3 regions of the Bradyrhizobium sp. S3.7.6 genome follow, and region 2 is predicted to be linked to each of the others. Evidence: predicted binding sites of a transcription regulator. Region 2 holds the regulator's gene; each other region holds the start of a gene.
The links. Region 2 encodes LexA, which represses DNA repair genes until DNA is damaged. Its sites were predicted from a motif close to TGTTCNNNNTGTGTTCNG; they were not measured.
Positions count from the first base shown of each region.

Region 1: ACVJ5M_RS47815 (ImuA family protein) is a predicted target of LexA. The motif match lies at 2,173-2,190, and genes of this name have one in related genera.
Region 3: ACVJ5M_RS37920 (PA0069 family radical SAM protein) is a predicted target of LexA. The motif match lies at 3,186-3,203, and genes of this name have one in related genera.

Region 1 covers NZ_JBSSEQ010000004.1:449,690-457,502, forward strand. Annotated here, with positions in the region: gene ACVJ5M_RS47810 (Y-family DNA polymerase) at 1-1,397, opposite strand, end outside; gene ACVJ5M_RS47815 (ImuA family protein) at 1,405-2,151, opposite strand; gene ACVJ5M_RS47820 (PHP domain-containing protein) at 2,320-4,029, shown strand; gene ACVJ5M_RS47825 (NUDIX domain-containing protein) at 4,030-4,542, shown strand; gene ACVJ5M_RS47830 (hypothetical protein) at 4,582-4,836, opposite strand; gene ACVJ5M_RS47835 (hypothetical protein) at 4,928-5,107, shown strand; gene ACVJ5M_RS47840 (DUF4142 domain-containing protein) at 5,450-5,986, shown strand; gene ACVJ5M_RS47845 (hypothetical protein) at 6,046-6,225, opposite strand; gene ligD (non-homologous end-joining DNA ligase) at 6,342-7,289, opposite strand; gene ACVJ5M_RS47855 (alpha-ketoglutarate-dependent dioxygenase AlkB) at 7,289-7,537, opposite strand; gene ACVJ5M_RS47860 (hypothetical protein) at 7,562-7,813, opposite strand, start outside.
Region 2 covers NZ_JBSSEQ010000001.1:4,759,374-4,767,186, reverse strand. Annotated here, with positions in the region: gene ACVJ5M_RS23040 (molybdopterin molybdotransferase MoeA) at 1-945, shown strand, start outside; gene lexA (transcriptional repressor LexA) at 1,122-1,823, shown strand; gene ACVJ5M_RS23030 (hypothetical protein) at 2,031-2,249, shown strand; gene ACVJ5M_RS23025 (hypothetical protein) at 2,442-2,876, shown strand; gene ACVJ5M_RS23020 (GAF domain-containing protein) at 3,100-4,041, shown strand; gene ACVJ5M_RS23015 (ComEC/Rec2 family competence protein) at 4,051-6,345, opposite strand; gene ACVJ5M_RS23010 (DUF2171 domain-containing protein) at 6,441-6,674, opposite strand; gene ACVJ5M_RS23005 (nuclear transport factor 2 family protein) at 6,854-7,240, opposite strand; gene ACVJ5M_RS23000 (glutamine--tRNA ligase/YqeY domain fusion protein) at 7,254-7,813, opposite strand, start outside.
Region 3 covers NZ_JBSSEQ010000001.1:7,842,496-7,850,308, forward strand. Annotated here, with positions in the region: gene ACVJ5M_RS37905 (glycosyltransferase family 39 protein) at 1-482, opposite strand, end outside; gene ACVJ5M_RS37910 (ribonuclease HII) at 582-1,445, opposite strand; gene ACVJ5M_RS37915 (VOC family protein) at 1,522-1,977, opposite strand; gene ACVJ5M_RS37920 (PA0069 family radical SAM protein) at 2,001-3,164, opposite strand; gene ACVJ5M_RS37925 (phosphoketolase family protein) at 3,375-5,762, shown strand; gene ACVJ5M_RS37930 (acetate/propionate family kinase) at 5,767-6,948, shown strand; gene ACVJ5M_RS37935 (hypothetical protein) at 7,128-7,511, opposite strand; gene ACVJ5M_RS37940 (RMD1 family protein) at 7,688-7,813, opposite strand, start outside.

The DNA.
Region 1 (7,813 bases), on a different contig from region 2:
AACCACCAGCGACCATTGGATTCAGCTGGAGCATCGCGGAAGAGCCAGAAGCGCTCGCCCGCGTCATTCTCCACCCGATAGTAGTCGCGCTGAAGGCCGACCTCCTGATCCGAGAGCCACCACTCGCCGAGAATACGCTCGGGACCGTCGGCACGGGCGATCCTGTGCCGGACCTTGCGCCAGACGAAAAAACGCGGTGGGCTGTCGGGAATTTCCGCGACGGCATGGACGGGTTCGGGCGGGCTCAGCAGGCGCGCGGGGCGGGGCAGATCGCGCGGCCAGATTGCTCCATCTGTTTTCGCTGTCGGTGCGACGCGGCGGGTCGAACGCTCAGGAATATCGCTTTCAACGGGACACAGACGGAATACGCGCTCGTTGCCAAGGCGGACGCGCAACGTGTCGACAAGCTGGCTGACATCGACCTCCCCTTTCTCATCCGCGACATGGCAGCCGACGGTCTGACGTTCCGTCAGCGCCTCGACCCAGGAGGCCGTCAAAGTGGCTTCTTCAATGCCAAAGCCGGGATCGACGAGAACGAGGCGCTCCGCGAGCAGTTTCGTCAGGTGCTTTACATCGCGGTTCGGCTTTGACGTTCCGATGCGGATCGCCTGCGCGACGTTGTCGACACGCTGAAACACCATATCGAGACGGCGTGCGCCCACGCCGCGCGCGGCAAGATCGGCGATAAGTTTTTCGCACAGGAGTGCCAGCACACGCTGCAGATCGTGCGGGTTGCCGATAGGCTCCAGGAATTTAAGCGACATGCGCGGCACCTCGCGCGGGATAAGCGGAACGAGAACCTCGGCCGCCGTCCCCATGGCCTGATCGAAGCGCAGCAGCACATCACCCGGGAAACGCTGACGCAGCGAGGCGCGCGGCAGGGCCGCAAGCTGGGCAATGCGCTCGACGCCCACCTCCCGCAGGCCGATAATATCCCGCTCGCCAAGCCTCAACGCGGCGACAGGCATGCCGCCCAGTGCGTCTGCGCTGCGCCCCGGCGGGATATTCTCCTCACGCCCGAAATGCGCAGCCGCCCAGGCGCAGCCCGGCGTATCGGCTATGGCGGCGCGAGCGGAAAGTTGGGCGGATGAAAGCCGTGTATGCAAATCCTTGAGCAGTGCCGCCTCGCCCTTGAAGAGGTGCGAGGAACCCGCGACGTCGATAAAGATCGTGTCCGGCGCAACCGGTGTCACGAGCGGCGAATACCGCGTGCACCAGTGCCCAAGCCTTGTCAGCGCAGCGCTGTCTTCTTCCGGTGTTGCGTCTTTGACAATAAGATCCGGCACGAGCGTCTGCGCATGCGCGACGGTCATGCCGGGCGACAGTTTAAGTTTGCGCGCGGCATCGTCAACCGACGTCAAGATGCGGCGGTTGCTTTCCTGCTTCGCGATGACCATGGGCCGCTTACGCGGTGGATTGCCGCCGCTCCGCCGCCGAATCTGATCGGTCGGGAACGTCGGCAGGAAGAGCGCAACGACCCTCCGCATTGCATGCCTTCACAGTCCAGTTGTTCGGCGATGCGCCCCTGCATCGCAAAAGCTCGACACGCCAGAGCGGCCGGCCCATCCGTATTCCATCCTGTCTGCCTGAGGGCGCAGGCGAAATCCGCCAGCGCGTCAGTGCGGCATTGCTTTCACTCAGGTGTTCGGCAGAACGCCTGAGGATGAGACAGGGAACGCCTGAGGCTTCAGCGGCGAGCTGCAGCCGCCGCGACGGCGTCAGTGACATGCGGTTAAGTTCACCGACAACGCCCCCGTGGCCCGGCATGCGCAGGCCCTCTTCCATTGCGGGAAGGATCTCGGCATCCTTCCACGTCTCGCAGAATATGATCCGGTCAGGATGAAGACCAACGCGCGCGAGCGCGGGTGCAAATAGGTCGCGGCTATGAAGGCACCAGAGAACGGGCCCGGGCTGGCGCGCGAGAATGCCGGCCATGAAGAGCACCGCGCACGCGGCGTAATGGCCGCGAGGACCATCCTCGCTGAATTCATGCACGGCACCGAGGGGAAGGCCCCCGCCGGGAAGAGCCTGATCGATGCCTGCTATCTCGAAAGGAAGCACCGGCTGCTGCGAGGACGCGCCTCCGGCAGCTTCCCTCATCCGGCGAAGCTCGGCCAATGGAATCGATGTTGAATTGGCCGCACTTGCCATAACTTTATGTACCTCTTATACTAAAACAAATAGTGAACACGCTTGGTTGCCTTGGAGTCAATGAAAAATTGGTTGGGCGTTGATTGCGCTCGGATTTTTCGCGTTCGTCGGCCGCGCTTTTTTGAAATCCAGGAACCGGGATCGCCGCGCCTCGTTTGACTGGTAGTCATGGCCAAGACCGACCCGCCAACCGTAGCCAGTCTTTTGAGGGAGTACGCGCAACGCACATCGCTGCGCGGCGGCAACCCGTATCGCGCGAAAGCTTACCTGCGCGCGGCCGACAGTCTCGGCGCGCTCTCGCAGCCGCTTGGCCGCCTCATTGCGGCTGGCGCTCTCACCTCGATCCCGGGCATCGGCGACGCCATCGCAGATATCGTGACGAAGCTTTACGGGACCGGCACCCATCCAAGCCTTGAGAAGCTGCGCAAGGAAGTCCCGGCAGGAGTGCTTGAGCTCTTCGCTATCCCGGGACTTCGTCCAGACAAGATCCTGAAACTTCATGAAGCGCTCGGCATAAGCTCGCTTGCCGAACTGGAAGCCGCCGCGAAGGAGGATCGCATCCGTCCCGTAAAAGGCCTCGGCGCTTCCCTGCAGACCAAAATCCTGCAGAATCTATCCATCGCGAGAAGCGGCGAGACGCAGCTGCATCTGCACAAAGCAGCGGCTCTTCTTGAGCATGCAGCCCAGACGGTCAAACAGAAGCACCCGGAATATACACGCGTCGAAATCGCCGGCGATTTTAGGCGGGGCTGTGAACTGGTCTCGGACCTTGCGCTCGTCGCGCAGGCAACCAGACCGGCAGAAATCGACAGCGCAAGTCTCAAGGTCGTCGTTACCGATAAGAAACATTACGGCGCGTATCTACTGGATGCGACCGGATCGGCAGAACATCTTGAGCAGCTGAAAACATTTGCAGCTGAAAAGGGTTTTGATCTCAAACGCGACGGGCTTTACCGCGGCAGGAAGCTGATTGCCTCGGCATCGGAACAGGACATATACGAGGCTCTCGGGCTGCAGTTCGTCCAGCCTGAACTACGGGAAGGCCGCGGCGAAATCACCCAGGCCGCGAAGCGTAAGATCCCTGCCCTCGTCCGGGATAAGGATTTGCGCGGCATCCTGTATTCCCACACGACAGCGTCCGACGGCACGGAGACGCTGGAAGCGATGGCGGACGCCACGCGCAAGCGCGGTTTCGAGTATTACGGTGTCGCCGATCACTCACAGTCTGCGCATTACGCGGGCGGGCTTTCCTTAGAGGAAATCGCGGCGCAACACCGTGAGGCCGACCGGCTCAACAAGCGCTATGGCGATAAATTTCGCATCCTGAAAGGGATCGAGGCGGACATACTGGCGGACGGATCGCTCGATTATCCGGACCATATCCTGGAAGACTTTGATTTTGTGGTCGCGAGCGTTCATAGCCGCTTCAAGCCGCCAAAAAAGGAGCAGACCGAGCGTATTCTCAAGGCGATCAAAAATCCGCATACCACAATCATCGGGCATATGACCGGCCGTCAGCTGCAGCGGCGTCCCGGATATGAAATCGACATCGACAAGATTCTGAAGACTTGCGCGAAATACGGTGTCGCCGTTGAAATCAACGCGCATCCCTGGCGCCTCGATCTCGCCTGGCGATGGCATCAAAAGGCGCTCGCCTATGGCTGCATCTTCAGCATCAATCCTGACGCCCATTCCATCCGCGAACTCGATCACATGCACTGGGGCGTTGAGATGGCACGCAAGGGCGGCGTGCCTCCGGACCGCGTCCTGAACGCCATGCCTCTTGCCAAGCTGCTCGCGCATCTTTCGAAGCGAAAGCGCTCTGCTGCGAGCGGCCTGCGCCGCCGTGCGCCTGCCCGCGAGGTCCGCGTTCGATAGATGGGGGCCATCCGGGCAATATCGCTGCCGAAGACAAGCGCCGGCGTTCTTCTCTTCCGCCGGAGCGGCAAGAATGTCGAAGTCCTGCTTGGACACCCCGGAGGACCTTTCTGGAAGAAAAAGGATCACGGCGCCTGGACAATCCCCAAGGGTCTCATTGCTCTTGGCGAGGCTCCGCTGGGCGCAGCGAAACGAGAATTCGAAGAGGAAACAGGTTACAGGCCGGGCGGAGACTTCATTGCACTTGGCCACGCGAAGCAGCCGGGCGGCAAGACCGTACACGTCTGGGCCGCAGAGGATGACTGGAATCCTGAAGAGCTGAAGAGCAATACGTTCAAGATGGAATGGCCCCCGCGTTCGGGCAAGTACCAGAATTTTCCCGAGCTTGACCGGGCATCGTGGTTTCAAACAGAAGCAGCCCGCGAACGAATTCTGAAAGGCCAGTCCGTATTCCTCGACCGACTGAACGAAGTACTGTCGGCGTCGAAAAGCGGGGATGCTCGCGCTAAATAAGGACCCAGACGCCGTTATCCGGCGGGAGACAGAAGCTGGTCAGGCCCTGGCTGTCGTTGCTGCTTGGCCATTTTGGTGTAGATCGAGCCGACCGGACGTTTGAGTTTGCGGGCGATAAGGGAAGTCTTCATTCCAGTTTTCCGCCATTTGCCTCAGCCGCTTCTCTTCATCTTCGGTCCAGGGCCGTGCCAAAAGCCGCCGCATAGTCAGGCCTCCTGTCTTATAAACTGTCTTTCCTTCATCGTCGCGCCCAGGGCCGGCGACCGCGATCAAGGTAATCTTCGCTACCTTCATCGCTGGTTTTTCTCCATACTGAACTTCGCTTGCAACCCGCCTTGAGACCGAACGTTCCTACGTCTGCAGATGCGAGCCCCATGAGGGTGACATGAGCAAAGAACCCGCTTTAACTCCCGATGATTTTCCGATCGAAGCAGACAAGCAAAAGCTAAAGACGCAAAAAGGCGAGCCGATAGCGACCGCCGACACGGAAGAACTCGCGGATCAGCTCGCTGAGAAACTGAACGAGCAGGCTCACCGGGAAGAGCAGGACCGCTGGTCCGCGTGACAGGCATTGGTAAGCGCGCGTGCGCGCTCCCGCTTCGCACGGCACGATAGCTTGGCGAGCTCGGAAGTGTTCGCGCCCCATGATGATCGATGTCCCCGCGCATCTCGGTCCAAAAGTGCACACAGCGTGTGTCCTGTGTCCGACGACTGAACACTTAGGAACGGCACAGCTTGCCCTGGCATTGACAGTGTATGCCGGAACGTCGGCATGCTCATTGCCCGGGCAAGCGGCCCCGGCCCCCCTCCTCTCGGGCCGGGGTCGTGCTCGTGGCCGTTCCTTTGTGCCCAGGAACTTTGATCGCAAGCGAAGGTTGATCGCGAATAACCTTCAGAGGATAACTTCATGAAAAACGCAGCCCTAGCATTTGCCGTGCTCGCAGTCTTTGCATCGCCCTCCCTCGCGCAGTCGGTCGGCGAGAAGACGGGCGTCAATTCCGCGCTTGGAATTGCGCCGAAGACCGAAGACTTCATCAAGGAAGCTGCCATGAGCGACATGACGGAGATCGAAGCAGCGAAGATCGCGCAGCAGAAGGGCAACGCCGACGAGAAAAAGTTTGCTGAAATGATGGTGATGGATCACACCAAAACCAGCAGCGAACTCAAATCCATGGTCCCCGACAATCTAAAAGCGGCGATCCCGGCTTCGCTCGATGACGCTTCCCAGAAGAAGATCACGAAGCTTCGCGACACCAAGCCCGAAGATTTCGCGTCGGAATATGATCCGATGCAAGTGAGCGCCCACAAGGATGCGGTGTCGCTGTTCGAGCGTTATGCGAATGGCGGCGACGATGCCAAGCTGAAGGACTGGGCAGGCAAAACGCTGCCGGCGCTCAAGCACCATCTCGACATGGCGCAGGCACTCGACAAGAATCGTAAATAGGTCCAGGCGATCACAACTCAAACGGAAAGCCCGGCCGAAGCCGGGCTTTTGTTTATACCTTACGGCTTCTGGCCGCCCTGCTGGCCGCTCTGTTCGCCGCCTTGCTTATTTTTGCCCGGGTCCTGGTTTTGCTGGCCCGGCTTCTGGTTCGGGTTCTGACCTTGCTGGCCGCCCTGATTGCCCTGCTGGTTCTGCTGTCCAGGGGTCTGCTGCTTGTTGGGATTCTGCTCGTCTGCCATGTGAACATCCTTTCACTTCGTGGATGATGACAATCATGCGCGAAGGTGCTCGTTCCTATTCATTGGACTTAACGAGACCAGGGTGCTCACCGGTCAAACCGGGCTGATATGCCGCGTCACCCGCGCGGCTTCTCGCGCTCCATGACGACGTCCTTTGCCTGCTTGTCTTTTCTCAGGCCGAGATAAACGGGGTGCCGCATTTCGCCTGAGCTTGTCCACTCGGTAAATTTCACTTCGGCGACGAGTTGCGGTTTGACCCAGGTAGTGACTGCTTCGTCCTTCACCTTTTTTCCGAAGGGAGATTTGGCGGCCGTGAGCCTGATCATCTTTTTGTGGAGCTCTTCGAGTGTTTCATGACTGAAGCCCGTCCCGACATGACCGATATAGCGCCAGCCGTTGCCGTCCCGCAGCGCGAGTGTCAGCGCCCCGAAAAAAGGTCTTGTCCTCCGCGGCGCTGTAAATCCCACGATCACCACTTCCTGGCGTTTCGAGGTCTTGATCTTCAGCCAGTCGCCGGTTCGCGCGCCTGACAGGTACTTGCTGTCGGCGCGTTTCGCCATGATGCCTTCAAGACCTTTGCGCTCCGCCTCCTCGAAGAATTTCATGCCGAAGGTCTTCCGATCGCGGCTGAACCCGATCAGCCTGTGCTTCGGCAGGATAACCTTGAGGCGCTTCTTCCGCTCCGTGAGCGGCAGGCCACGAAGGTCTTCTCCATCCTGAAACATCAGGTCGAAGGCAAAGTACTGCAGCTTTGCTTCATGGCGCAGCGCATTCTGCAGGAGCTGGAAATGCGATACGCCGTCCTTGCCGATCGCCACGAGTTCTCCGTCGATGACGGCATCGCCTTTTATACCTTCGAGCGCCTCTGCGACTTCGATATAGCTATGGCTGATGATCTTGCCGTTGCGGCTGTAGAGAGTAACCTTGCCGCCGTCGATCTTTGCGACCATGCGGAAGCCGTCATACTTGTCCTCGAATATCCAGCCCTTATCATCGAACGGCGCGTCGGTCAGTGTCGCGAGCATGGGCTGGAGCCGTTTCGGCAATGTGGATACGCGTGCCACTAGGATTCACCTTCTTCGATCACGTTACGAAACGTGACCGAGTAGCGCAGGCTTTCGACACCGGGAATGCTGTGCTGCCATTCGGTACGCGACGGACCGCGGAGAAGGTAGACGGAGCGCGGCTCGGCAACGAGAGTGTTCCTCTCGAATGACTTTGCCGTTCGCCTGCGCAGCCTGAAGGTGCAGGACGACAACAGGGAAATGCCGGCAACATCGCCAAAGACGGAGCGATCCTTATGCCAGCCGATCCCGGCGCCCGGGCGCGTACTCGGTCACGAGAACCTGCTGGAGCGGCCGGGCGCAATGCGGGCGAATGCCTCGGCACGGGCCCGAACCGGGGTCAGGAATTCAGGCATGTCATCAGTTCTGGTGAGACCACCGCCATTGAAATCGTAGCGCCAGCCAAAAGAAACGGTACGGCGCTTGCCGGTGAACCCGCGGAATTCAAATTCCTTGAATGGAAGCGTCTCGATATCGGCTAGAAGCGCACGCTCTTCATCAGCAGAGAGAAACTCTGGCTGATA
Region 2 (7,813 bases):
GAGGCCGTGCGTATCTTCACCGGCGGTGTCGTTCCCGATGGCGCTGATGCGGTCGTGATCCAGGAGGACACGATCGCGGACGGCAAGCGCATCACCATCAAGGAAGCCGCCGTAACGGGGCGGCACATCCGCCCCGCCGGCGTCGACTTCTCGGAAGGCGACGTGCTGCTGCGCAAGGGAGCCCGGCTCACCGAGCGCGACCTCGCGCTCGCCGCCGGCATGAATTACCCGCAATTGCCAGTCCGGCGACGCCCGAAGGTCGCGATCCTCGCGACCGGCGACGAGCTGGTGATGCCGGGTACGACGCCGGGCCACGGCCAGATCGTCTATTCCAACGGCTACGCCCTGCACGCGCTCGCCCGCAGCGAGGGCGCCGATACCATCGACCTCGGCGTTGCCGCCGATACGCTGGAGGCCACCACGGCCGGCATCGGCCGCGCGCGGGAGAGCGGCGCCGACATCCTGATCACGACCGGCGGCGCGTCGGTCGGGGACCACGATCTGGTCCAGCAGGCGCTGAGGGACGAAGGTATCTCGATGGCGTTCTGGAAGATCGCGATGCGGCCGGGCAAGCCGATGATGAACGGGCGGCTCGGCGCGATGCGCGTGATCGGCCTGCCCGGCAATCCCGTGTCATCCTACGTTTGCGGCTTCCTGTTCATGGTGCCGTTGATTCGCGCGCTTTCGGGCCGTTCGATGATTCATCACCGCCGCGAACGCGCGGTGCTCGGCCGCGATGTCGGCGCCAACGACCAGCGCGAGGATTACCTGCGCGCACGCCTCGAGCTGCGCGATGACGGCACGCTCGTCGCCCTTCCGGTCAATCACCAGGATTCCTCGCTGCTTGCGAATCTCGCTGCGGCACAGGCACTTCTCGTGCGCGCGCCATTCGCGTCGAAGGCCGAAGCCGGCACGCCTTGCGAGGTCTTGCGGCTGCCCGTCTGAGCGCTTCGTTCGCGTGCGTTCCGCGAACTTTGTCGCGTTCACGGTAAATTAAGCAGTTGCGGAACATGTATCGAACATATAGTGTCCGTTCATGATTTGTTTCGGGAATGTAGCGGCTTACTGCTGAATTCAGCGTCTCGGAATCGAACGACATCAACCGGGGGATTTTGGTCGAGATGTTAACGCGCAAACAATACGAGCTCCTGCGGTTCATCAGCGAACGGCTGAAGGAAAGCGGCGTGCCGCCCTCCTTCGATGAGATGAAGGACGCGCTCGACCTGCGCTCGAAATCGGGCATCCATCGCCTGATCACTGCGCTCGAGGAGCGCGGCTTCATCCGGCGCCTGCCCAACCGGGCCCGCGCCATCGAGGTGATCAAGCTGCCCGAGCTTCAGGCCGCTGCCGGCAGCCGCCGCGGCTTCACGCCGAGCGTCATCGAAGGCAATCTCGGCAAGATCCGCACGACTTCGAGCCCGCCGGCGGACGAGGGCGAGCGCCCCGTCGCGGTCCCCGTGATGGGCCGCATCGCGGCCGGTACGCCGATCGAGGCCTTGCAGACCCGCAGCCACACCATCAGCGTACCGCCTGACATGCTCGGCTCGGGCGAACATTACGCGCTCGAAGTGCGCGGCGATTCCATGGTCGAGGCCGGCATTCTCGACGGCGACATGGCGCTGATCCAGCGCAACGAGAGCGCCGATACCGGCGATATCGTGGTGGCGCTGATCGACGACGAGGAGGCGACGCTCAAGCGCTTCCGCCGCCGCGGCGCCTCGATCGCGCTCGAGCCCGCCAATGCGGCCTATGAGGTCCGCATTCTGCCGCCCAACCGGGTGAAGATCCAGGGCAAGCTGATCGGGCTGTACCGGAAGTATTGATACCGGACGTGCCGGTATCGGTTATTTGGCGCCCCGCGCGCTTTGGATCGGCATCGCCGATCCGAGATTGGAGCGGACGATTGTCCGCTTCCGCTGGATAGTCTTTCTGGTTTCGCGCAGATTATCCGGCCCCTCCTCCAGCGGTAAATCCTCGGCACGCCGCACGAAGCAGCTCTGCTTCGCGGCCTTCAGGTTCGAGGAGAAGTCATGCGCCGGATCGTTCTGAGCACAATTGCTGTGGCGCCGCTGATCGCAGCATCAGCGTCGCAAGCCTTGGACGTACAAACCTTAGCCGCGCAATCGCGGCCCCATGTCCGCAAGGACACCGCCGTTAGCGAGCAAGTCCGCAAGGCCCTCGACGCCGTCGACCAACCGTCGCGGCCGGGCTGGCAGTATTCCGGCTGGTCGGCGCCTGCGGGGCGCTGACACGCGCCTGCAGAATGCAAAGGGGCGGGCTTTGTTCCTGGTGGATTCGGGAAAGTTAATGTGATTGCGGCCTGCGGCGGCGAGCCGTAGATTTGCCTACAACCCGGCAGAACGTTTGGTATTTCCACTCTGATAGAGGCCTGCGCCTCGATTAAGAGACGTGGGTCGCTATCCCTGCATGAGGAGCACCCGATGTGTGACTACAGCCTGCATGCCGTCGCGTCGCGTCCCGCCGAAGTCGGCGAGACGATCGTCACGACAACCTTCCGCGGCACCTCGACGCGCGGCTTTGCCTCCGCGGCCGATCCGACCGTCGCGGTCTGCCTGCTCCCGGGGACGGAGCTCGCCTTCGCCGACAACGTCCGCTACGACAATCGCTGGATCTGGACGCGCACCGTCAATTCGCGCGTCGGCAAGTTCGGCAAGATCGATCCGCACATTCCCGATCGCCATCATGATGCGATCGAATTCCCCGACGGCAAATCCGTGCTGGTGACGCAGCTGGTCGAAGGCCAGCGTGCGACCGTGCTGCAGCTACCGGTGACCCAGCCGCTCGGCGAGCGCGAGCACAAGCCGCAGACCATCACCGACAGCCGGACAACCATCACCCGCCTGCCGATCGGCTGATGCAGCCATTCCCGGCCGACAGGTCGGGCCAGGATTGAAATCGCCATCGCCGGCCGAGGCCGGCGAGATGGTGTCGTTTGTGTCCCGCGAAACTCCATCGGGCGGACCAAGCCGTGGCGTCTCCCACCGCACGAAGTTTGCGCTGTCCTGCCTGAATTTTGAACGTCCGTTCCGCAGCCAAATGGCCGATGCTTGGTGCGGCTTGAGACGGCGGGCACGTTCGATGAAGACCTTCATTCGCGTCGTTGAACTCTGGGTGCCTGACCGCACGCGCATGCGGCTGGAATTCGGCGGCGGCCTCTACGGCGAAGGGTTGTCCGCGTTTAGGGACGTGAGCGAGGATCTGCACTTCGGATATGACGAGGGACTTCCCGGCAAGGCCTGGGCCGGCGGCCACCCCGTGATCCTCACTAGATTCACCGATTCCTATTTCAAGCGGACCGATCAGGCCATCGCCGCCGGGCTGACCTGCGGCGTGGCGGTGCCGGTGTTTTCAGGCGAATTCCTGCAAGCCGTCATGGTGCTGTTCTGCGGCGACGACGAGGCCCATGTCGGCGCGATCGAACTCTGGCACAACGATGCCGAAACCTCCCACGAGATGGGGCTCGTCGACGGCTATTACGGCACCGCCGACATGTTCGAATTCAACTCCCGCCACACCAGATTTCCGCGCGGCTTCGGCCTTCCCGGCCGCATCTGGAAAGCCGGCCTGCCGCTGATCATCAAGGACCTGCACGATGCCAGGAGTTTTCTGCGCTGGGAGGACGCCGCCAAGGTCGGAATCAATCTCGGCGTCGGCGTTCCCTACCGGACCGGCACCGATCAGACCTGGGTGCTGACATTTCTCTCCGCGCAGGCGACCCCGATTGCGCGACGCTTCGAGATCTGGGTCCCGGACGAGGCCCGTTCGGCGCTGGTCTTCCGCGCCGGCGATTGCAGCGCGCAGACCGACCTCGCCGCGCTCTATGCGACGAAATCCATCGCCAAAGGCGAAGGCAGCATCGGCGGGGCCTGGGCCACCGGCATGCCCGCACTCAACGACGATCTCGCGCGTGACGTCTCGGTCGCGGCCTTGCAGGCCAGCGCCTCTGGGCTGAGCCAGATGGTCGTCCTTCCGGTGATCGGCAACGCCAGGCTCGACGCCGTGCTGGCCTGGTATCTGTAACCCGTCCGCTCAATCCTCGGCCTGCAGGTCGGCTTCCGATGGCGTCGCGTCGCGGTTGCGGGGAGCCGCCGCCTGCGGCGCAAGGCTCGCGCTGAAATCCGCCTCGCCGGCCGCCGCCGGCGACCACGGACGGTCTGTCCCCCTCGTCTTCGCCGCCTGAACCGCAAAACCGTCGCCGCTTCGCGTCAGCGCCAGCGCGCCTTGCCTTGCGAGACGCTGACGGCCGACAACCATCGCCGCGCAATCCGGCGGCGCCGGCCGCGCCGTCACCACCAGCGCGGCACGGCTGCAATCGTCAGCCAGTGAATCGATGCGCAAGGCCAGCGCGACCAGGCGCCCGTCGGCGAGCGGCGTCACGCAGCCGGCTTCGTCGCACGACACGCCGGCGGCCAGTGAGGCACTGCCGGCGTCGCGCGGATCGGCGTCGGCGGCGAGCCATTCCTTCAGAAGAAAACTGTCCTTGCTCGACCTGATGAGATGCAGGTGCCCATCCCTGCCCCGCACCGCGACGCTCTGGCCGTCACCGGCGATCAGGATATCGGGCTGGCGCGCGCACAGTCCCCAGAGGATCGCGGCCAACAACACCACCGCGCCGGCCCAGCGCAACGGCGTGCGCAACAAGCCCATCACGATGATTCCCAAGCTTGCCGCGATCAGCGGTGCTATGCCGAAAGCCGAGATGCGGCCGACCGCGCCCGGCAAAGCGGCCACCCAGCGCGACACCGCAACCATCCAGTCGATGCCGATCCCCATCAGCCACCAGAACGGACCATCGAGTCCGAACGGCGCTGCAATCAAGCCCAACAGGCCCGCGGGCATCACCAGGGCCGAGACCACCGGCATCGCCCCGAGGTTGGCGAGCACGCCGAACGGCGTCACGCGGTGAAAATGGAAGGCGGCATAGGGCGTGGTCGCGAGCCCCGCAATCAGCGAGGCCAGGAACAGCATCGCGATTTCGCGCCCGCCCCACATTGCAATCCGCGCGGTCGCGGAATGATCGGGCGACGCAAACAGGTTCGGCATGCCGATCTGCACCAGCGCCACCAGTCCGAGCGTCGCGGCGAAGGACATTTGAAAACTCGGATGCACAAGTGCTTCCGGTGCGACCGCGAGCACGATCAGCGCGGCCACCGCCAGCGTGCGGAAGGTGATGGCACGGCGATCGACCATGACCGCGATCAGCACCACCGCCGTCATGAAGAACGAGCGTTGCGTCGCGACCTCCGCGCCCGACAGCAGCAGATAGAACGCGGCTGCGACCAGCGCCGCGGCCGCCGACCATTTCTTGATGGCAAAGCCGGCCGCCATTCCAGGGATCAACGCCAGCAGCGCGCGCACCGCGAAGAAGACCACGCCGGCGACGACCGCCATGTGATAGCCGGAGATCGAGAGCACATGTCCGAGCCCCGAGATGAACATGGCGTCGTTGACGGGCGTGGTAATCGCATCGCGCCGGCCCGTGAGCAGCGCGGTCGCAATCGCCCGGTTGTCGCCCTCGAGCGTGGCTCGGATGCGCGCGTCTATCGCATCGCGCAGACCCTGCATGAAGGCGGCATAACGCAGCCGCAAGCCACCGGCATCCGGCGGCACCGATGCCGCAATCGTACCCATCACGAAGCCGGAGGCGCCGATGCCCTGGAAGAACATGTCGCGCGAAAAGTCATAGCTGCCGGGGCGCACCGGCGACAACGGCGGCAACAGCCGCGCCTTCAACTGCACGAAGCTGCCGACCTCGGGCGCAGTCCCCTTGCGCACGGAGAGGCGCACGCGCTCGAGCTTGACGTCGCTGCGCTGCGCCTCCATCGCGGTGACACGCAGCACGAAGCGGTCGGTGCGCTCACGGATGTCGCGGGTCTCGACGAAGCCCGACAGCGAGACGGAATAGAGCGGCTTTGCCAGCACCGTGTGCGCGATCCGCGCCGTCTTCCAGGTCGCCATGGCAAAACCGGCCGCCACCGCCGCGATCATGATCGCCGGAGCAAACAACCGGCTCCGACGCAACAGCAACGCGCCAAGCATGAGCACGATGGCCGTCGCAGCAACGACCCACAGCACCGGTTCATGATCGACGGCAAAATAGAGTGCGATACCGCCGCCGAACGCGACCGGCACCCACGGCAACAATCGCCCGGCGCCGGCCTCGGCGCGCGCCCATTCGCTCAGGGTCCCGGCCAGCGACGTCCAGACATCGAACCCAGCCGGCGCGAGGCCGCCCGCGGATGCAGCTCGGCCGACGGGCCAAGTCCCCGCAATCCAAGTCCCCGCGATCCCCTGGGACCGAACTGGCCGGCCCGGCTCCGCCATTCCCTGCACCCTACGATACGCGACAGGCCTGGAGGCTACCGGAACGTGCGGCTGCGCGAATAGCGGTACGAATCAGGAACGGAGCGAAGGTCCCCCTACTTTTCCTCTTCCATCGTCACGGCGACGTCCGCCTTGGCTGAGAGCCGAACCTTGTTGCCCTCGACACCGGCGACGAGGCCCTTGTCGATGAAGTGATGGTGGCCCTTGTGGCTGCCCTCGCCGCTGTCCTTCTTGGTCAGCTTGATGCGATGGCCCTCGACCTTGTCGACCGTGCCGATGTGGACACCATCGGCGCCGATGACTTCCATATGCTCTGCGATGTTCTGCATGGTGGGTTCCTTGTTGGACCCACCCCAACGCGCGGGGGCAGCGTTCGTTGCTATCGCCATTCCGGGGCGCGCCACTTGGCGCGAGCCCGGAATCCATAACCACAGGCCGGGGTTATGGATTCCGGACCTGGCCCTTCGGGCCATCCCGGAATGACGACAGAGGCGGAGTAGCGCGACGGCTAGATCAACGGCGCGCGCGCCGAGGCGTGATGATTGACGATCTTCCAGTCGCCGTCCTCGCGGATGATGACCCAGCTCATCTTGACGACGAGATCGTCCCGCTCGCCGGCGAGGTCGAACGTGATGGTCGCGCCCATATTGATGAGATCAGGACCGGCCTGTCCCGCATTCACGTCGGAAAAGGCCGCGCTCGGCTGGCGCCAGCGCGGCAGGCCGTTGAAGTAGTCGGCGACGCCGTCCCTGCCCCGATAGAGTCTTGGATTCGAGCCGAAGAAGAACGCGTTCTTCGCGTAGAGCGACGACAGCGCGGCCGCATCGAGTGTCGCGAAGCCGGCGCACCATTTCGCGATGATGGCGGAAACGATCGCGTCGGCTTCACTGCTCATAGGCCCAATCCCCTCAGCCCTTGGCGACTTCCTTCGCGAACGTATCGCGCAGGCCAATGGTGCGCGAAAACACCGGCTTGCCCGGCCTCGAGTCCTTGTCGCGCACGAAATAGCCCTGACGCTCGAACTGCATCGGCTCGGTCGAATTGCTCTCCGCAACCGATGCCTCGATCCGCGCATTGGAGAGAATCTCCAGCGACTGCGGATTGAGATCGGCCGCGAAGTTCGAGGCGTCCGGGCTCGGGTTGGAGAACAACTGGTTGTAGATGCGGATCTCCGCCGGCACCGAATTCGCCGCCGGCAGCCAGTGCATGGTCGCCTTGACCTTGCGGCCGTCGGGCGCGTTGCCGCCCTTGGTCGCGGGATCGTAGGTGCAGCGCAGCTCCACCACTTCGCCCGCGTCGTTCTTGATCACGCCGGTGCACTTGACGAAATAGGCGTAGCGCAGCCGCACCTCGTTGCCCGGCGACAGGCGGAAGAACTTCTTGGGCGGATTCTCCATGAAGTCGTCCTGCTCGATATAGAGCTCGCGGCCGAACGTGATCTTGCGCGTGCCGGCCGAGGGATCGTCGG
Region 3 (7,813 bases), 3.1 Mb from region 2:
CAGGCATTGCCGCGGCGCTGGCCGATGATCTGCCAGGAATGCAGCAGCAGCAGCGCCCAGAGCGGCCGCGCCAGCACCAGCGGGCCAAAGTCGAGCGCCGGCGAGGAGAAGGCCAGCACGGTCATGGTCAGCAGCACGGCGAGCACCGCCTGCTGTGAGCCGACCACGGCGCGGGAGAGATGATAGAGCGCGATGAAGGTCGCGACCTCGCAGAGCTGGGCGAGGACATAGACGCCGAACACGTGGCCGCCTGCGGCGCGATAGGCGATGTCGGCGAGCCAGACCGGCAAGGGCGGCCCGAGATCGGTGCCGACCTGGTATTCGCGGCCGAACGCCAGCAGGGTCGCGAGCGTGCCGGGCGGGCTGCGGTAAAATACCAGCGCCACGAACAGCCACATCGCGGCCTGCAGCAGCACGGCGATCCACACGATCAGCCGCGGCCGGGCGCGAATGAGCTCGATGACCAGGGAGGTAAACCGCATGCAACGTCCGAAAGATGCAGCCAACCCGTCCAGCCGGCCCTATTCGCTCACATCTGTTTTGATAAAGGGCGCTGCGCGTTGTGGCAACGACCGTCTGCCCTACAGGCCCGCTGACGCATCAATTTCAACGCTTGCTTCTAGCTGCACTTCCATCTCGGTCACCGCGAACAGGTCCCGCACCGGCTCGACGGTCCAGGGCATGTGCTTGGCGCGGGCGGCGGCAACGGGGGCGAAGAAGCTGCGGTGGTGGATGGTGGGACCGAGGCGGTCGAGCGCGTCGAGGTGCTCCGGGACGGCGTAGCCCTTGTGCTGCTCGAAGCCATAGCCGGGGCAGTCCTGCGCCAGCGCGCACATCAGCCGGTCGCGCGTCACCTTGGCGATGATCGAGGCTGCGGCGATCGACAGGACGATGCCGTCGCCGCCGATCACGGCCTCGCAGTCGCAGGCGGTGTCGAGCCGGTCGCGGCCGTCGACAAACACATGACGCGGCGAGTCGGGCAGCGCCACCACGGCGCGCTTCAGCGCCCACAGCGAGGCGCGCAGGATGTTGTCGCGGTCGATTCGGGAGCGCGAGGCGACGGCGACCGAGACCTGCGCGGTGGCGCAGATCTTGTCGAAAAGCTTCTCGCGTTCCTCGGCCGTCAGGCGCTTGGAATCGTCGATGCCGCGGGGAATGCGGTCGGGATCGAGAATCACGGCGGCCGCGACCACGGGTCCGGCCAGCGGCCCGCGGCCGGCCTCGTCGCAGCCGGCAACCGGCCAGATGCCGCGCTTGATCAGCGCGCGCTCGCGGCGGAAGGTCGGCGATGCGACGGCGATGATGGCGCCCTGCCTACCGGCCGGGGCCTTGGCCGCCCCCTTGGCCGTCTTCGCAGGCGCTGCCTTCCTGGCGGCATCCTTCTTCGACGCGCCCTTCTTTGGCGCGTCTTTGGCCGGCTTCCTGGTGGACTTGTCCCGAATCATGGGCGGGATCGTGCGCAAGCGGCCCGGCCGGCGCAACCGGGAACCCCGGACAATTCCCGTTATTCAGACCAGCCGCCTACTCCGCCAGATGCACCCGCCGGTCCTCACCGACCTCGATGTCGGGCGCGACCACGACTTCCCAGGGATGGCCGTCGGGGTCGGCGAAATAGCCGGAATAACCGCCGTAGTCGGTCTCATGCGCCGCTTTCAGCAGCGCCGCGCCCTTGCCGACGGCGAAGGCCAGAACCGCATCGACCTCGCCGCGCGTGGCGCAGTTCCAGGCGAGCGTCATGCCGCGGAAGGTCGCGGGCCTCGGATTGTCGGGCAACTTGGCGTCGGCCGCGAGTTTGTCCCAGTGAAACAGGGCCAGCACCGGACCACCGGTATCGTAGAAGGCGACGGCCTCGCCGGTCGCCTTCAGCCGACGCGAGAAGCCGAGCGCGTCATAGAAGGCGATGCTGGCACGAATGTCGCTCACACCCAGTGTGATGACCGTGAGCCGCGGCACCGGCGCGGTAAGTTCCTGGCTCATGCTACGCCTCTTCCGTTTCCCGATCAGAACAGGCTGAGCTGATCGCCGTTCCGCTTCGGCCTCGCAAAGTGATCCGTCGTCAGCTTGGAGCGCCGCTTGTTCAGCCCAAGCCTGTCGCAGGCGATCTCGAAGCGGCGGCCGATGGTCCAGGCCATCGGTCCGGTGCCCTTCATCCGCTCGCCCCATTTCGCGTCGTAATCGCGGCCGCCGCGCATGTCGCGGATCAGGGTGAAGACGTGGCGGTAGCGGTCTGGATAATTGGCCATCAGCCATTCGCGGAAGAGATCGCGAACCTCCAGCGGCAGCCGCAACAGCACGTAGGAGGCTTCCTTGACGCCGGCATGGGCGGCGGCATCGAGAATGCGCTCGATCTCGGAATCGTTCAGCGCGGGGATCACGGGCGCGACCATCACGGTGGTCGGAATACCCGCGTCCGAAAGCTGCTTCAGCGCCTCCAGCCGCTTCGGCGGCGTCGATGCGCGCGGCTCCATGGTGCGAGCCAGCTTTGGATCGAGCGAGGTGACGGAAATTCCGACCTTGGCGAGATTGCGCTTGGCCATCCGCGCGAGAATGTCGATGTCGCGCGTGACCAGCGCCGACTTGGTGACGATGCCGACGGGGTGGCCGGCGCGCTCCAGCACTTCGAGAATGCCGCGCATGATCTTACGCTCGCGCTCGATCGGCTGATACGGATCGGTGTTGGTCCCGATCGCGATCATCCGCGGCTCGTAGCCGGTCGCGGCCAGCTCCTTCTCGAGCAGCGCCGGCGCATCGGGCTTGGCAAACAGCTTTGACTCGAAGTCGAGCCCCGGCGACAGGCCGAGATAGGCGTGCGTCGGCCGCGCGAAGCAATAGACACAGCCGTGCTCGCAGCCGCGATACGGATTGATCGAGCGGTCGAAGCCAATATCGGGGGATTCGTTGCGGGTGATCACCTTGCGCGAGGTATCGACGCCGACGGTGGTCTTGAACGGCGGCAGCTCCTCCAGGCTCTGCCAGCCATCGTCGAAGGCGACGCGGGCCTCGGCCTCGAAGCGGCCGCTGGCATTGGACTGGGCGCCCCGCCCTCGCCTGCGCTGTTTGTCGATGGCGACCGCCAGTTCGGGAAAATCAGAGTCCGCACCCGCCGGCTCGGAGGGCGCCGTGACCGGCGGGTGCTTGAGAGCATGAGAGGATGCTGGACTCATGAAGCCAAGATAGCACGCAAAAGGAACAAATCAAGAACACAAACAAAAAACTCAAAAACAACCCCATGCACAGTAGCCGCCCAAATTTCGGGCGCGGTCCCTTGACCTCACGCAACACACCCGTCGCGGCGATCCTGTTCGATGCCGGACAGGGATCAATCGCACCGGAACAAAGTTGGTGTCGATCGCTGGGTGAAGGTCAGCAGGAACATGACAAATCAACGACAATCGGCCTCAGGGAGCAGCGAGCTCGATCTGCTCGATCGCTATTGGCGCGCCGCGAACTACCTCTCCGTCGGGCAAATCTATCTGCTCGACAATCCGCTGCTGCGCGAGCCGTTGCGGCCGGAGCACATCAAGCCGCGCTTGCTCGGCCATTGGGGCACGACGCCCGGTTTGAACTTCATTTACGCCCATCTCAACCGCGTCATCCGCGCGCTCGATGTCAACGTGCTCTATATCTGCGGTCCCGGCCATGGCGGCCCGGGCATGGTGGCCAACACCTATCTCGAAGGCAGCTACAGCGAGATCTATCCTGACGTCGCGCGCGATACAGACGGATTGCGAAAACTTTTCAGGCAGTTCTCCTTCCCCGGCGGCATTCCGAGCCACGCGGCGCCGGAAACGCCAGGCTCGATCCACGAAGGCGGCGAACTCGGCTACGCGCTGGTGCATGCCTATGGCGCCGCATTCGACAATCCCGACCTGATCGTCGCCTGCGTCGTCGGCGATGGCGAGGCGGAAACCGGCCCGCTCGCGGCGTCCTGGCACTCGAACAAGTTCCTCAATCCCGCCCATGACGGCGCTGTGCTGCCGATCCTGCACCTCAATGGCTACAAGATCGCGAACCCGACCGTGCTCGGACGGATGCGCGACGCGGAGATCCGCGACCTGTTCCGCGGGTTCGGCCACGAGCCGCTGTTCGTCGAGGGCGACGATCCCGAATTGATGCACCAGGCCATGGCGGATGCGCTCGACGTCGCGCTCGCCAGCATCCGCTCGATCCAGCAGCATGCCCGCGACGGCCGCAAGAGCGTCGAGCGGCCGCGCTGGCCGATGATCGTGCTGCGCAGCCCGAAGGGCTGGACCGGCCCGAAGGAGGTCGACGGCAAGAAGGTCGAGGGCTTTTGGCGCGCGCATCAGGTTCCCGTTGCGAGCTGTCGCGAGAACCCGGCGCATCTGAAAATCCTCGAAGACTGGATGCGCAGCTACGAGCCCGAGAAGCTGTTCGACGGCAGCGGCGCGCTCATTCCCGAGCTCCAGGCGCTGGCGCCCGACGGTAACAGGCGCATGGGCGCCAATCCGCACGCCAATGGCGGCCTGCTGAAGAAGGAGCTGAAGCTGCCGGACTTCCGCAGTTTTGCGTTGGACGTGCCGCAGCCCGGCGGCGTCACCGGCGAAGCAACGCGCGAGCTCGGCAAATTCCTGCGCGACGTCATCCGCCTCAACGCAGAAACGCGCAACTTCCGCATCATGGGTCCGGACGAGACCGCGTCAAACCGGCTCGATGCCGTGTTCGAGGCGACCGAACGGGTCTGGATGGAGCCGACGGAGCCTTACGACGTGCATCTCGCCCAGGACGGCCGGGTGATGGAGGTTTTGAGCGAGCATCTCTGCCAGGGCTGGCTCGAGGGCTATCTGCTCACCGGACGGCACGGCTTGTTCTCCTGCTACGAGGCCTTCATCCACATCGTCGATTCCATGTTCAACCAGCACGCCAAATGGCTGAAGGTGACGCGACATCTGCCCTGGCGGCGACCGATCGCCTCGCTGAACTATCTCCTGACCTCGCATGTCTGGCGGCAGGACCATAACGGATTCAGCCATCAGGATCCCGGCTTCGTCGATCTCGTCGCCAACAAGAAGGCCGACATCGTCCGCATCTACTTCCCGCCCGACGCCAACACGCTGTTGTGGATCGCCGATCACTGCCTGCGCACCTATGACCGCATCAACGTCATCGTCGCCGGCAAGCAGCCGGCGCCGCAATGGCTGTCGATGCAGGACGCCGCCACGCATTGTGATGCCGGCATCGGCATCTGGACCTGGGCCGGCACGGAGGATGCGGATGGCGAGCCCGACGTCGTGATGGCCTGCGCCGGCGACGTGCCGACACTGGAGACGCTCGCCGCCGTCGATCTGCTGCGCAAGGCGCTGCCCGACCTGAAGATCCGCGTCGTCAACGTCGTCGACCTCATGACGCTGCAGCCGAAAGACCAGCACCCGCACGGCCTGTCCGACCGTGACTTCGACAGCCTGTTCACACCAGACAAGCCGGTGATCTTCGCCTATCACGGCTATCCCTATCTCATCCACCGTCTCACCTATAACCGCACCAACCATGCCGGAATGCATGTGCGCGGCTTTGCCGAGGAAGGCACCACGACGACGCCGTTCGACATGGTCGTCCTCAACGGGCTCGACCGCTATCACCTCGCGATCGAGGCGATCGCGCGCGTGCCGGGTCTGGCGACCAAGGCCGCGCAGGTGCAACAGCAGTTCCGCGACAGACTGATCGAACATTCGCACTATGTGCGCGAACACGGCGAGGACATGCCTGAAATTCGCGACTGGGTCTGGCCGGGCAAAGCGGGTTGACGTCATGACGGCGTCGGCCCTCGTGCTCAACTCGGGCTCGTCGAGCATCAAGTTCGGCCTGTTCGACATCGCGGCGGACGAGCCTGCCCTGCTCTGCAAGGGCCTGCTCGACGAGCATGAGGCGAAGCCGCGGCTCGTGGTGAAAAGCCCTGCGGGCGGAGACCTGTTCGAGACGCAGAGGGAAGCATCCGATGCGGACAGCGGTCATCTGTTCGCGGAGGTGCTCGGCTTCATCGAGGAGCGTTTTGCCGACCACCGCCTGCGCGCCGTCGGTCACCGCATCGTTCATGGCGGGCCGGATTATTCGGGCCCGGTTGAGCTGACTGACGACGTCTACGCAAAGCTGGACGCACTGACGCCACTGGCGCCGCTGCACCAGCCGCGGTGCCTTGAACCAGTCCGCACCATCAGGGCAATAAAGCCCGACCTGGCACAGATCGCATGTTTCGACACCGCCTTTCATCACAGCATGGCGCCACCCGCGAGCCGCTTCGCCATCCCGCGGCGCTATGAAGAGCGCGGTATCCGGCGCTACGGCTTTCACGGCCTCTCGTTCGAATATGTCGCGGGGCGCCTCGCGAAAATCGCGCCGCAGTTCGTTGCCAAGCGCACCGTCATCGCGCATCTCGGCAATGGCGCCAGCCTGTGCGCGTTGCGCGATGGCCGCAGCGTCGACACCACGATGGGGCTGACGCCGCTCGATGGCCTCGTGATGGGCACCCGGAGCGGCACGATCGATCCCGGCGTGCTGCTCTATCTGCAACAGCACGAGAGGATGTCGGTCGAGGATGTCCAGCACCTGCTCTATCACGAGTCAGGCCTGCTCGGCGTCTCCGGCATCTCTGCCGACATGCGCACGCTGCTGGCGAGCCGTGAGGCTGCGGCGCGGCAGGCGGTCGAGCTCTTCACCTTCCGTGCGGCGCAGCAGGTCGCGGTGATGGCGACCACGCTGGGCGGGCTGGACTGTCTGGTCTTCACCGGCGGCATCGGCGAGCATGCGAAGGAAATCCGCGCCGCGATTGGTGAGCGGCTTGGGTGGCTCGGCGTACATATTGACGCGGGTGCGAATGACGCGGCACGCGAGCGGATCAGCAGCAGTGGCAGCACCGTCAATGTGTTCGTCATTCCGACGAATGAGGAGCTGACGATCGCTCGGCATTGCGCGGCTGTGCTGCGAGCGAAATGAAAGCCCGGTCGACCGCTGCATCTTTCCCTTCTCCCCCGTGGGAGAATTTCAGCGGACCATGACTTGTCGGGCCATGACTTGTCGCAGCGCTGCTGCGCCACTGTCGAAATGACCATGGTGCGCAAAGCAAACGATTTCGCCAGCGCTTCGAGCACCATGGGCCAACTACGTCGCTCCGCTCAGTACGGAGAGTACCCGCCCGGGCAAACATAGTTTCCGTAAGCGTCATAGCCGCAGCCGCTGCGGTAGTAGGCCCCCGTCGCAGCTGCGCCGATCGCCGCGGCCCCCACTGCCGCCGCACCGACGCCGTAACGATATCCGCGATACCCTGCATAAGCGCCCCGATAGCCGTAACGCCCGCCGCGCACGGCGACAGCACCGCCCCGATATCCACGCGCCGCGACCGCGCCCCCGCGGTAGCCTCCTGCCCGCACGGCACCGCCGTGGAAACCTCCTGCGCGCATGCCGCCGCCGCGACCGCCGCGGGCAGATGCGTCATCGGGAGTGAAGGCGACAAGCAGCATAGCTGCGGCTGCCGAAGCGATGAGAGCTTGACGCAACATCAGCGTACTCCTTCTTCGAGGGAGGAAGCCGCGGACAGCTGCACATCGCGTTGACCGCGGGTCCGATCGAAGTCTCGTGCGCTGGAGCTTCGTGCCTTTGATTTGGATCAACGTTCATCTACATGAACGACGGTTCCCCGCCCGCACAGTGGCGTGCAGGCCGATCTCAGGCCGATCTAATGCGTGCCCGACAGGATCTGGATGCACCCGATCACGACCTCGATCACGATCAGCACCACGACTGCGATTTCCAGACGCAGCGAGCGCTGGGTGTCGATGATGTCGGTCAGCGCGTTGGCGGT